Asticcacaulis excentricus CB 48: one gene and its partners. The main gene of each other region encodes a partner of the protein of the gene in region 2 in a complex. Links are inferred from orthologs where the notes say so. Each region holds a gene or a part of one and is shown on either strand. Other genes may lie near its edges. The genes, in order: tsaE, tsaD and tsaB.

The links.
Region 1: the proteins of tsaD (region 2) and tsaE are in contact, whole or in part, in a crystal structure (PDB 6N9A), measured with the Thermotoga maritima proteins. The link is inferred for Asticcacaulis excentricus CB 48 from one-to-one orthologs. Residues at the interface, in WP_004082750.1 of Thermotoga maritima: Cys10, Asp11, Arg49, His50, Leu82, Gly84, Gly135, Gly136, Glu154, Thr155, Leu156, Asp157, Asp158, Ser159, Glu162, Asp165, Lys166, Arg169, Leu170, Tyr175, Lys213, Thr214, Leu217, Tyr218, Gln221, Arg222, Asn324; in WP_004082108.1 of Thermotoga maritima: Leu37, Gly38, Lys46, Lys57, Val59, Lys60, Ser61, Thr63, Phe64, Thr65, Leu66, Met67, Val69, Pro71, Tyr82, Arg83, Leu84, Asp86, Asp88, Phe89, Asp93, Ile128, Asp130, Glu131, Arg134.
Region 3: the proteins of tsaD (region 2) and tsaB are in contact, whole or in part, in a solved structure (PDB 4WQ4), measured with the Escherichia coli proteins. The link is inferred for Asticcacaulis excentricus CB 48 from one-to-one orthologs.

The regions. Positions count from the first base shown.
Region 1 is NC_014816.1:86,133-89,272, reverse strand. What follows is about bases 5-2,992. They hold tsaE (tRNA (adenosine(37)-N6)-threonylcarbamoyltransferase complex ATPase subunit type 1 TsaE), read right to left. Parts: upstream 1,724-2,992; coding sequence 1,286-1,723; downstream 5-1,285. Other genes in these bases: ASTEX_RS00370 (hypothetical protein), read left to right, coding at 2,840-2,992; ASTEX_RS00375 (GNAT family N-acetyltransferase), read right to left, coding at 1,720-2,562; amgK (N-acetylmuramate/N-acetylglucosamine kinase AmgK), read right to left, coding at 203-1,276; murU (N-acetylmuramate alpha-1-phosphate uridylyltransferase MurU), read right to left, coding at 5-206. In the rest of the region: more of murU, read right to left, coding at 1-4; more of ASTEX_RS00370, read left to right, coding at 2,993-3,140. UniProt on the Escherichia coli protein: Required for the formation of a threonylcarbamoyl group on adenosine at position 37 (t(6)A37) in tRNAs that read codons beginning with adenine.
Region 2 is NC_014816.1:796,333-799,309, reverse strand. The notes cover bases 1-2,825. They hold tsaD (tRNA (adenosine(37)-N6)-threonylcarbamoyltransferase complex transferase subunit TsaD), read right to left. Parts: upstream 2,074-2,825; coding sequence 928-2,073; downstream 1-927. Other genes in these bases: hemC (hydroxymethylbilane synthase), read left to right, coding at 2,249-2,825; ASTEX_RS03690 (NAD(P)H-dependent glycerol-3-phosphate dehydrogenase), read right to left, coding at 1-931. Also shown: more of hemC, read left to right, coding at 2,826-2,977.
Region 3 is NC_014816.1:172,017-175,124, reverse strand. What follows is about bases 132-3,087. They hold tsaB (tRNA (adenosine(37)-N6)-threonylcarbamoyltransferase complex dimerization subunit type 1 TsaB), read right to left. Parts: upstream 1,968-3,087; coding sequence 1,296-1,967; downstream 132-1,295. Other genes in these bases: ASTEX_RS00775 (universal stress protein), read right to left, coding at 2,642-3,087; ASTEX_RS00780 (NifU family protein), read right to left, coding at 1,969-2,535; rimI (ribosomal protein S18-alanine N-acetyltransferase), read right to left, coding at 831-1,274; ASTEX_RS00795 (Fur family transcriptional regulator), read right to left, coding at 347-757; ASTEX_RS00800 (glycoside hydrolase family 28 protein), read left to right, coding at 132-346. In the rest of the region: more of ASTEX_RS00800, read left to right, coding at 1-131; more of ASTEX_RS00775, read right to left, coding at 3,088-3,106; ASTEX_RS00770 (NAD-glutamate dehydrogenase), read right to left, coding at 3,103-3,108. UniProt on the Escherichia coli protein: Required for the formation of a threonylcarbamoyl group on adenosine at position 37 (t(6)A37) in tRNAs that read codons beginning with adenine.

The DNA of each region.
Region 1 (3,140 bases), 710 kb from region 2 along the record:
TTGAGGTGCGCCTCCAGCCGGTCGGCGAAATAGTGGACATTGACCACAAAGCGCTCGACGCCTGCACCTTTCAGTCGGTCGATCATATGGTCGATTAGGGTGCGCCCGCCGACTTCGACCAGAGCCTTCGGCCGGTCATCGGTCAGTGGTCGCATTCGCGTTCCCAACCCCGCCGCCAGCACCATAGCCGTTCTAATCTGTGTCATTTGATGAGGTCCCCCAGACCATTGGACATAAACCAGCTTCGCACCCCGGCCAGTGCCGGCGCATTTAGATTACGCCCCAGATGCCGCCACATGCGGGGCATGAAGGCTGCATAGCGCGGTTTGTGGTCGCGGGTGATCAACCGGGCGAAGACGCCCAGAATACGCGCCTGATTAAGCGCTGCCAGGGCTGTGTAGAGCCGCATAAAGGCCTCGCGGTCCTGTTCGGGGCGCAGGCTGAAATAGTGGTCGAGACAAAGTGCCTCGACCTCAGGCGATACGTCGCGCCGCGCGTCCTGCAAAAGGGAATGCAGGTCCCAGGCCGGATGCGCCTTCAGGCAGTCCTGAAAATCGATCAGGCCGACGCGCGCTACGCCTTCGCGCCCTCCAAGCCACAAGAGATTTTCGGCGTGGTAGTCTCTGTGGATGAAGACGCTGGCTTGCGCTTCTGCCTCGCCGCACAAGGGGGCCCACAGGCCGTCCCAATCGGCGCGCGCCTGCTCAGAGACGCTTAGCGCGGGATCGTACTGGGGCAGCCATTCCAGGAAAAGGTCCGCACCGGTTTTCAGCGCCAGCGCGTCATAGCTCAGGAGCGGCCAGTCGCCCACTGTGGTTGGCGGTGGCACCTCGTGCAGCTTGGCCAGTACGGACACGGCCGAAAGGTACAGCGGCGCTTCATGCTCGCCCTCTTCAATCAGGCGAGCAAACAGGGCACTGCCGAGGTCTTCGTGCAGGATCAGGCCGTTGTCCAGATCGCTCTCATAGATGGTCGGCGCGGAAAAGCCCCGCCCGCTGAGATACGTGGCGGCCCCGACAAAGGCTTTGAGATCACCAGCAGACAGTCGAGTCTGTGCAAAATAGCCAAGGTGTTGGCGATCTTGGGTGCTGGCATCCGGCGGGCAAGGCTGCGCCCCGGTCGGCGGCTGATCCATGAGCATCAGGGTCGAGCCATCCGTGCGCGTCAGGCGCTCGTAGCGCCGCGTTGAGGCATCACCGGGTAGAGGGTCACGCCGTACTTCGGCAAGGCCCGCATTTTGCAGAAAACGGACGCGGAGGTCTTCACGATCGGTCATCTGGCACTCTTATGCGACGGGCCGCTCAAGCGTCACGCGACGGCCCGCAGCCTCCTCTTTTAGGCGCACGATCCACGGGGCGTCAAAGGCGAAATGACCCAGTCTTTGTGGCCACTCGATCAGGCAGAGATGCGTGTCGGCCAGTTCAAACAGGCCGATCTCGTGCACCTCCTCCGGGTCGGTCAGGCGATAGAGGTCAAAATGCGCGATATCGAAATCACGGCCTTCATAGGTCTGGACGATGGTGAAGGTCGGCGACGGCACGTCTTCGTCTGGCGTCGTCAGTGCCCGAATCAGGCCGCGCGCCAGGGTCGATTTTCCGGCTCCCAGATCGCCCAACAGATAGACCACGTCCCCGGCCTTAAGCTGGGTCGCCAGCCACGCACCCCACTCGGCCGTGGCACCATCGTCAGCCAGAAAGCAATCGTCGGATTCGGAAAAGGTCATAGGGCAGGGCGGTCCGGATCGAGCGGCAATTCCCGTTCGATATAGGTCTTCAACCGCTCGCACAACAGGGCCGCCTCATCATCGAGCTGTTGGGACGCCATGACCGGTCCCACGGTCAGGTCAAACCGCTTGCCAGCTTTGTTTAGAAACTCATGGAACAGGGTGATGTCGCGCAACTCCTGCGACACGCGGTTGAAGGCATGAAACCATACCGAATTGGGACCAGACAGGTGCATAGGCACCAAAGGCGCGTTGTATTTCTGCGCCAGCGACAAGGCCGTCGTTTGCCACGGCGGATCACTGAGTTGCCCGTTTGCGCCGCGCCGTGCCAGCCGCCCGGCTGGAAACAACACCACACATTTTTCGCTTTCGAATGCCGCGCGTGCCGCATTCAGTGTGGTGCGGGTCTTTTCGCGGGTGCGCTTGGCCTCGACCCATTCAACCGGGATCAGTACGTCTGCGAAGCGGGGATTGACCCGCAAGGCGTCGGCATTCGCAAAAAACGTGATGTCGGATCGCACCCGACGCAGACAATCATAGACCGCTATACCATCGGCTATGCCGGTCGGGTGATTGCAGATGACGACGCAGCGCCCTGTGGCCGGGAGACGCTCGACCCCGCGCGGGACGACCTCAAGCGACAGAAGGCGTGAGATATACTCAAGCGCCGCGTCTCCGGACAGGTCCTCAATCGCTTGCGCCATGCGCACAGCCCGACCGTAGCCTAGAAGGCTGTAGAGCAGTGGTCGCGCCACCGGCCACACGATGGATGAGGCCAGACGCGGCGCACGTTCGATAATCAGTTCTTCGACAATGTTACGCGGCGTCGGTAAAGACATCCTGCCCCTCCCCAATCTCTGCGGGTTTCGTTAGCCCGTTAATCTTGCTAAGACTATCCTATGCCTGCTTCGCACACGCCGAACCCAGCCCCCAAAAGCCAGGATTCCCGTCGCCTGAAGGCCAGGGGCCCTTATCTCTGGCTGTGGTTTGCGGCCCTCACTGGTATCATATTCGGCTTTGTAGCCTTGTCATGGGGCTGAATCTGTTAACCAAACCCTTAACAGATGCCGCATAACGCGCGTATAGTCGCTCTGTTCGAGAGGGGCTGAGCGCCGGATGACCAGAAAGCACATACTTTACGCGATAATGTTCCTGATCGGGGCCGCTGTACTCGGTAGCGTCGGCTACTGGCTATACTGGGACAACTTCGTCCGCTGGCAGCCGGTGACGATTACCCAAAAGCAGAAGGATATTCAGGAGCTTCTTGATGCATCGGGCTACGCAGCATCGGGCAAGGAGGGGCCTGAAATCTGGGTCATTACCTATCGCAACTGCGCGACGTGCAAGGTATGGGAAGATCAGGAACTGCCGAAGTTTGAAGCCATTGCTGCTGACATTCGGATGGTCCCCTTCGCCC
Region 2 (2,977 bases):
TGTTGCAAATCGGCAGATCGACACCCAGTTTTTCGCCCAGATGCTTGACGGCCGGGGCCGATTCGACCCCTTCGGCGACCGAAATCTTACCTTCAAGCGCCTGAGCCAGCGTTTGTCCGCCCCCAAGCGCCAGGCCGACGCTCATATTGCGCGATTGCGGCGAGGAGCACGACAGGACCAGATCACCCATACCGCACAGGCCACTCAGCGTCTCGGCCTTCGCGCCCAGCGCCACGGCCAGACGCGTCATTTCTGCAAAACCGCGCGTGATCAGGGCGGCGTGCGCCGAGCGCCCCAGCCCCTTGCCTTCGGAAATACCACAGGCAATGGCCAGCACGTTTTTCAGAGCCCCGCCCGCCTCAGCCCCGATCATGTCGTCGATCAGATAGGGGCGGAAGGTCTGCGTCGCCAAAGTCGTCGAAATCTGCGCTCCCAGCGCCGCGTCCTTGCACGCCAGCGTCACGGCGGTGGGCAAACCGCGCGCCACCTCGGCGGCGAAGGACGGGCCCGACAGGACCGCGGCGCGCGCCTGCGGAAGGGTCTCGGTGAGGACCTCATTCATCAGGCAGTCCGTGCCGCGTTCAACCCCCTTGGCGCAAAGGACGATGGGCAGGCCGTCGCGCACATGCGGCGCAAAGGCCTTCAGTGAGGCGCGCATATGCTGCGCCGGCGGAACGGCCAGAATAAGGTCACAGTCCCCCAGATCGGCCAGATCGGCGGTCGCCTTCACCTGCGCCAGCAGCTCACGGCCCGGCAGATAGAGGTGATTGAGGTGCTGAGCATTGATCGAATCGGCCACTTCCGGCTCACGGCACTGGATCAACACCTCGCGCCCGGCCCGCGCGGCGACCTGCGCCAGCGCCGTACCCCATGCCCCTGCCCCGATGATACCGACCTTGTCAAAGGCTTTGGCGTGCACGAATTGGGTCAAGCCTTAGCTCCCTTGCGTCCCGAATATTTATGTATGGGTGCACTGAGCGCACGGCGCTCGTCAAGGGGCCAGCGTGGCCGCGCCAGCGCCGACAGTCCGTCTTGCACCTGTTTGTCCCCATCATAATCGGCCGCCGCCTGCATCAGCGCAAAGCGTTCCAGCCCGGCCAGCGCAATCATGGCCGCATTGTCGGTACAGTAGGCCAGAGGCGGGGCGACAAAGTCAAACCCCTCTTTTTCGGACAATGCCGACAACTCAGCCCGCACGGTCTTATTGGCCGCCACGCCACCCGCCACGACAAAGGCCGGGCGGGTTACTTCCGTTCTGGCAGCGTTTTCAGCCTTGAAAGCGCGCATGGCGCGAGCCGAACGTTCGACCAGTTGCCGCGCAATCGCCGCCTGCACCGAGGCACACAGATCCGCGCGGTCTTGCGGTGTCTTCACCTGCTCCATGGCGATCTTGGCGGCGGCGGTTTTCAGGCCCGAATAGGAAAAATCGCAGTCTTTACGCCCCAAAAGCGCGCGTGGCAGGGTAAAGCGCGTGGCATCGCCCTTCGCCGCCTCAGCCTCCAGCGCCGGGCCGCCGGGATAGCCCAGCCCCAAAGTCTTGGCGATCTTGTCGAAGGCCTCACCCGCGGCATCGTCAATCGTGGTGCCCAGACGCTCATAATCACCGACACCGCGCACGTGCAGCAACTGACAATGGCCACCGGAGACCAGCAGCAGGAGGAAGGGAAACGGCACAGTGTGCGTCAGGCGCACGGACAGGGCGTGACCTTCGAGGTGATTGACCCCGATCAGCGGCAGACCGCGCGACAGGGCAAAGCCCTTGGCGAAGCTTAAGCCCACCATCACCCCGCCGATCAGGCCCGGTCCAGCGGTAGCGGCCACCGCGTCGATATCGTCCACCCCAACGCCCTGTTCGGCGGCCTGCGAAAGCGCCAGACGCGCCAGATCGTCGATGGTTTCGACGTGGCTGCGCGCCGCGATTTCCGGCACAACCCCGCCATAGACGGCGTGCTTGACCACTTGAGAATGGATGACCGAAGACAGGACTTCAATCGCGCCGTCATCACCGCGTCGCACCACGGCGACAGCGGTTTCGTCACAGCTCGATTCGACACCCAGAACGCAAAGAGACATTACCAATCCTTATCCCCCGCAGCCTTGCGGAGAGAGGCGTTACCTGAAAAGGCCAAATGGCCGCAGGTCAAGGGGCTTGCAAGCCGCAGGGCGAAATTTTAGGAAGAAGCAAACATAGACTACGCTCTGTCTTAGCCCCCTCTCCCTCAAGGCAGATGGGATATTCGGAAAGATAATGACCCCACTTCTGAAAATCGGTACGCGCGGTTCGCGGCTTGCCACCACACAATGCGGCTGGGTTCAGCGTCAGATCGTCACCGCGCTCGGTCACGACCCAGCCCTGTCGCACGAAGTTGCGCCGCTAGTCATCATCACCACGCAGGGCGACCGCATTCAGGATCGCCGCCTGATCGAAGCCGGCGGCAAGCAGTTGTTCACCAAGGAGATCGAGGACGCGCTTCTGAGCGGTGAGGTCGATGTCGCCGTCCATTCGCTGAAGGACATGCCCGCCGAAGATATTCCCGGCCTTAGCCTGTGCGCTTTTCCGGTCCGCGAAGACCCGCGCGATGCCTTCGTTTCCCTCAAATACCGCAGCCTCGAAGACCTGCCGCAAGGCGCTAAGCTCGGCACCGCCTCGCTGCGGCGTCAGGCGCAAGCCCTGGCTGTGCGGCCGGACCTTGAGGTCGTTATGCTGCGCGGTAATGTCGATACGCGCCTGTCGAAGCTGGAGGCCGGGCATTGCGACGCCATGCTGCTGGCGGCGGCGGGCCTGAAACGCATGGGGCTTGAGGCGCATATCAAGTCCTATATCGACCCCGACCTCTTCCCCTGCGCCCCCGGTCAGGGCGCGCTGGCCATTCAATGCCGCACCAACGACCTCGATCAGGAGTGGATCAAGCGGCTGCACCATGTCGAAACCCACCTGCAAATTTCGGCCGAACGCGGCGCACTGGTGGCGCTCGAA
Region 3 (3,108 bases), 620 kb from region 2 along the record:
CAACCTGCTCTATGTCAAAACCAACGAACGTCGTGGGGGTTACGTCAAAAACATCCACATGCGCAATGTAAGTGCAACGAAGATTCAGGGCAGTCTTTTAGCCGTGGAAACCGATGTGCTTTATCAATGGCGCACCTTGCTGCCGACCTATGTGCGTAAACTCACGCCTATCGAGGGACTTTATCTGTCTGACGTGCGCGTGGAAGAGGCGAAACACCTTTGCCTGATTAAGGCCGAAACCGACATGCCGGTAAAAACCGTGTCCCTGCGTCGGCTACGCGCTAACACCCTGACAGACACGGCGATCAAGACGCAGAATGTTCAGGGGCTGGTCAACCGCGCCTGATCACTTGTCGTCGAGCGGCACGCCGTACAGTTCCAGCTTATGACCAACCAGCTTGTAGCCTAACTTTTCGGCGAGCGCGGTTTTCAGCTTCTCGATCTCTTCGTCGAAAAATTCGATCACTTCGCCCGATTTGATATTGATCAGGTGGTCATGATGGTCTTCACCCGCCTGTTCATAGCGCGAACGGCCATCACCAAAATCGTGGCGTTCGACGACGCCCGCCTCTTCGAACAAGCGCACAGTGCGGTAGACGGTGGCGAGCGAAATATGCGGATCAACCGCAGCCGCGCGGCGGTATAGTTCTTCAACATCCGGATGGTCGGTGGCCTGAGATAGCACACGGGCAACCACCCGGCGCTGATCGGTCATGCGCATACCTTTTTCGACGCATTGCTGTTCGATACGGTCCATGCGGCCCTCCCGGATTTATTGTTTACACATTGCGGCGTTGCGCCGCACCCCTATGGAATTAAGGGCAATCGTCTCAAACCGCAAGACTGAGAATAAGGGCGTCCACCAGCGCACCGCCGCGGCGGCTGTAATAGAGAGGGCGACGGCCGACCTGGCGAAAGCCCAGACCCTCATAAAGGGCGATGGCAGCGGGGTTGTCGACGGCCACTTCTAGAAACAGACTTCGGATCTGTTTATGCGCCAGATGCGCTATCAGGTGCTGCAATAGGGCACGCGCATGGCCGCGTCTTTGGACCCGCGGATCGGTGGCTATGGTCAGGATCTCTGCCTCATCCACGACGGCCGAAATCAGCACAAAAGCCTGAAGTGCGTCGCCGTCATAGAGGCCAAAGCAGGTATGATCTGCACGCTTTAAATATTCTGAAAAATCGGAATCTTTCCAGCCGAAATCGAAGGTCTGCGCGTGGATTTGTACCAGTCGCGGGTCGAATTCTTCGATATGGAGAATTTTGTTCATGCTTTCCGGAAGTTTCTTTTCTCAGCCGAAATTGACCACCGACTTGTCCGAAACCTTGGCATCCGCGTCGCGCATATAGAGCGGTGTCAGATCGTCATAGGCGGTCGTTGGCGCAAAGCACAGTCTCGCCATAGCCTTTAAGTCCGGCAAGACATCCGCGGCGATCTGTGCCTGCGGGTAGCGTTCTGCTAAGAGAGGCGCCGCCGAACCAATCAGCCAGTTCCAGTCGCCACCCGCGTCGATTTCATCTAATTTTACAATATCATACGATTTAATCGATGAAACCGAGTTATCGGCCTCAAGGCACTGGCAATAGACCTGCCCGCGCCCGGCATCGTGTGCGATCAGTCTGCGTTGATGGTCAAAATCCGCCGCCCGTCCCATCAACTCCAGGGTCGAAAACCCGCGTAGACCGATGCCTAGTCCGGACGCCATCCCTTTGGCAAAAGACAGCCCGACACGCAAGCCGGTAAACGACCCGGGCCCTAATGTAACACCCAGAATATCGACATCACGCGGATTTATTCCAGCTTTTTCGAAACATTTTAGAGCAGCGGAACCGATAAATTCCTGATGTCCACGCGTCATGCGCTCCGAGAGCGTTGCCACGTCAGAGACGGACCCGTCTTTATACGCGAAAAGACCCACCTGACAGGCGTTAATAGCCGTATCAATGACAAAGGCGAGTGCCAACTTACAGGACCTGTTCGATGGTTTTAACTTCCGGTACGTAGTGCTTCATCAGAGATTCCACACCCTGGCGCAGCGTGGCCGATGAGGACGGGCAGCCCGAGCAGGCCCCGCGCATGTGCAGATAAAGCGTTCCGGACTCGATGTCGAAATGTTCAAATTCGATATCGCCGCCATCCTGCGCCACGGCGGGACGCACGCGCGTATCGAGTAAGTCTTTGATCTCCAGAACGATTTGCGCAACCTCCCCCTCATAGGTGCGCTCATTGACGGCGCCCTCCTCATTAAGGATAGCGCGACCGGATGCATAGAAGTCCATAATGGCGGCTAAAATGGGTGCCTTGATCTGCGCCCAGATCAGACCCGCTTCTGCGTCGCGCTTCACCGTGAGAAAGTCAGAGCCGAAATAGACGCCCGAAACGCCGTCAATCTGAAACAGCGACAGGGCCAGCGGAGATTTCTCTGCATCGGTCTCGGTACGAAATTCCATAGACCCTTTGCCCAGAACCTCGCGGCCGGGGATGAATTTCAGGACATCGGGATTAGGCGTGGCTTCGGTCTGGATAAACATGAGCGACTTTCCGGGTAAATCTCACGCTCAAATGGGGGTAAACGCAGACGATGGCAAGAGGGCTTTGAATGAGCCCCTCCCCTGATTTGAATGGAAGGGCTTGCGCCTACATCAACTCTTCGATCGCTTCGTCGCTGATGTCACCCGGCACCACGGTTACCGGCACAGGCCGCGTGCCACCCAGCGTCCCTACCCCTTCGCGGACCAGCAGATTAACCAGCGGACCAGGATTGCCGCCCGACGCACCGATGACGATGATCTTGATATCACGGTCGGCGATCAGGACTTCGCGGATGGCATCCTTCATCTGCCCCGTCTTGATGATGATTTCCGCCGGACGCCCGGACTTGACCGCCGCTTCGTCGGAAAGGGTGGACAAAAGCGTCTCCGCCTCTTCGCGCTGTTCGCGCTCGATTTCATCACGCACCCCCGCCCACTGGCTATAGTCGGTGGGCGGTAGCACGCGCAGCAGGGTGACCATGCCCTGCGTCACGCGTGCGCGCACCGAAGCATAGCTGAGCGCTGCCCGGAATTCGGCGCTGTCATCGGCGATGACCAGAAACTTTCTCATAG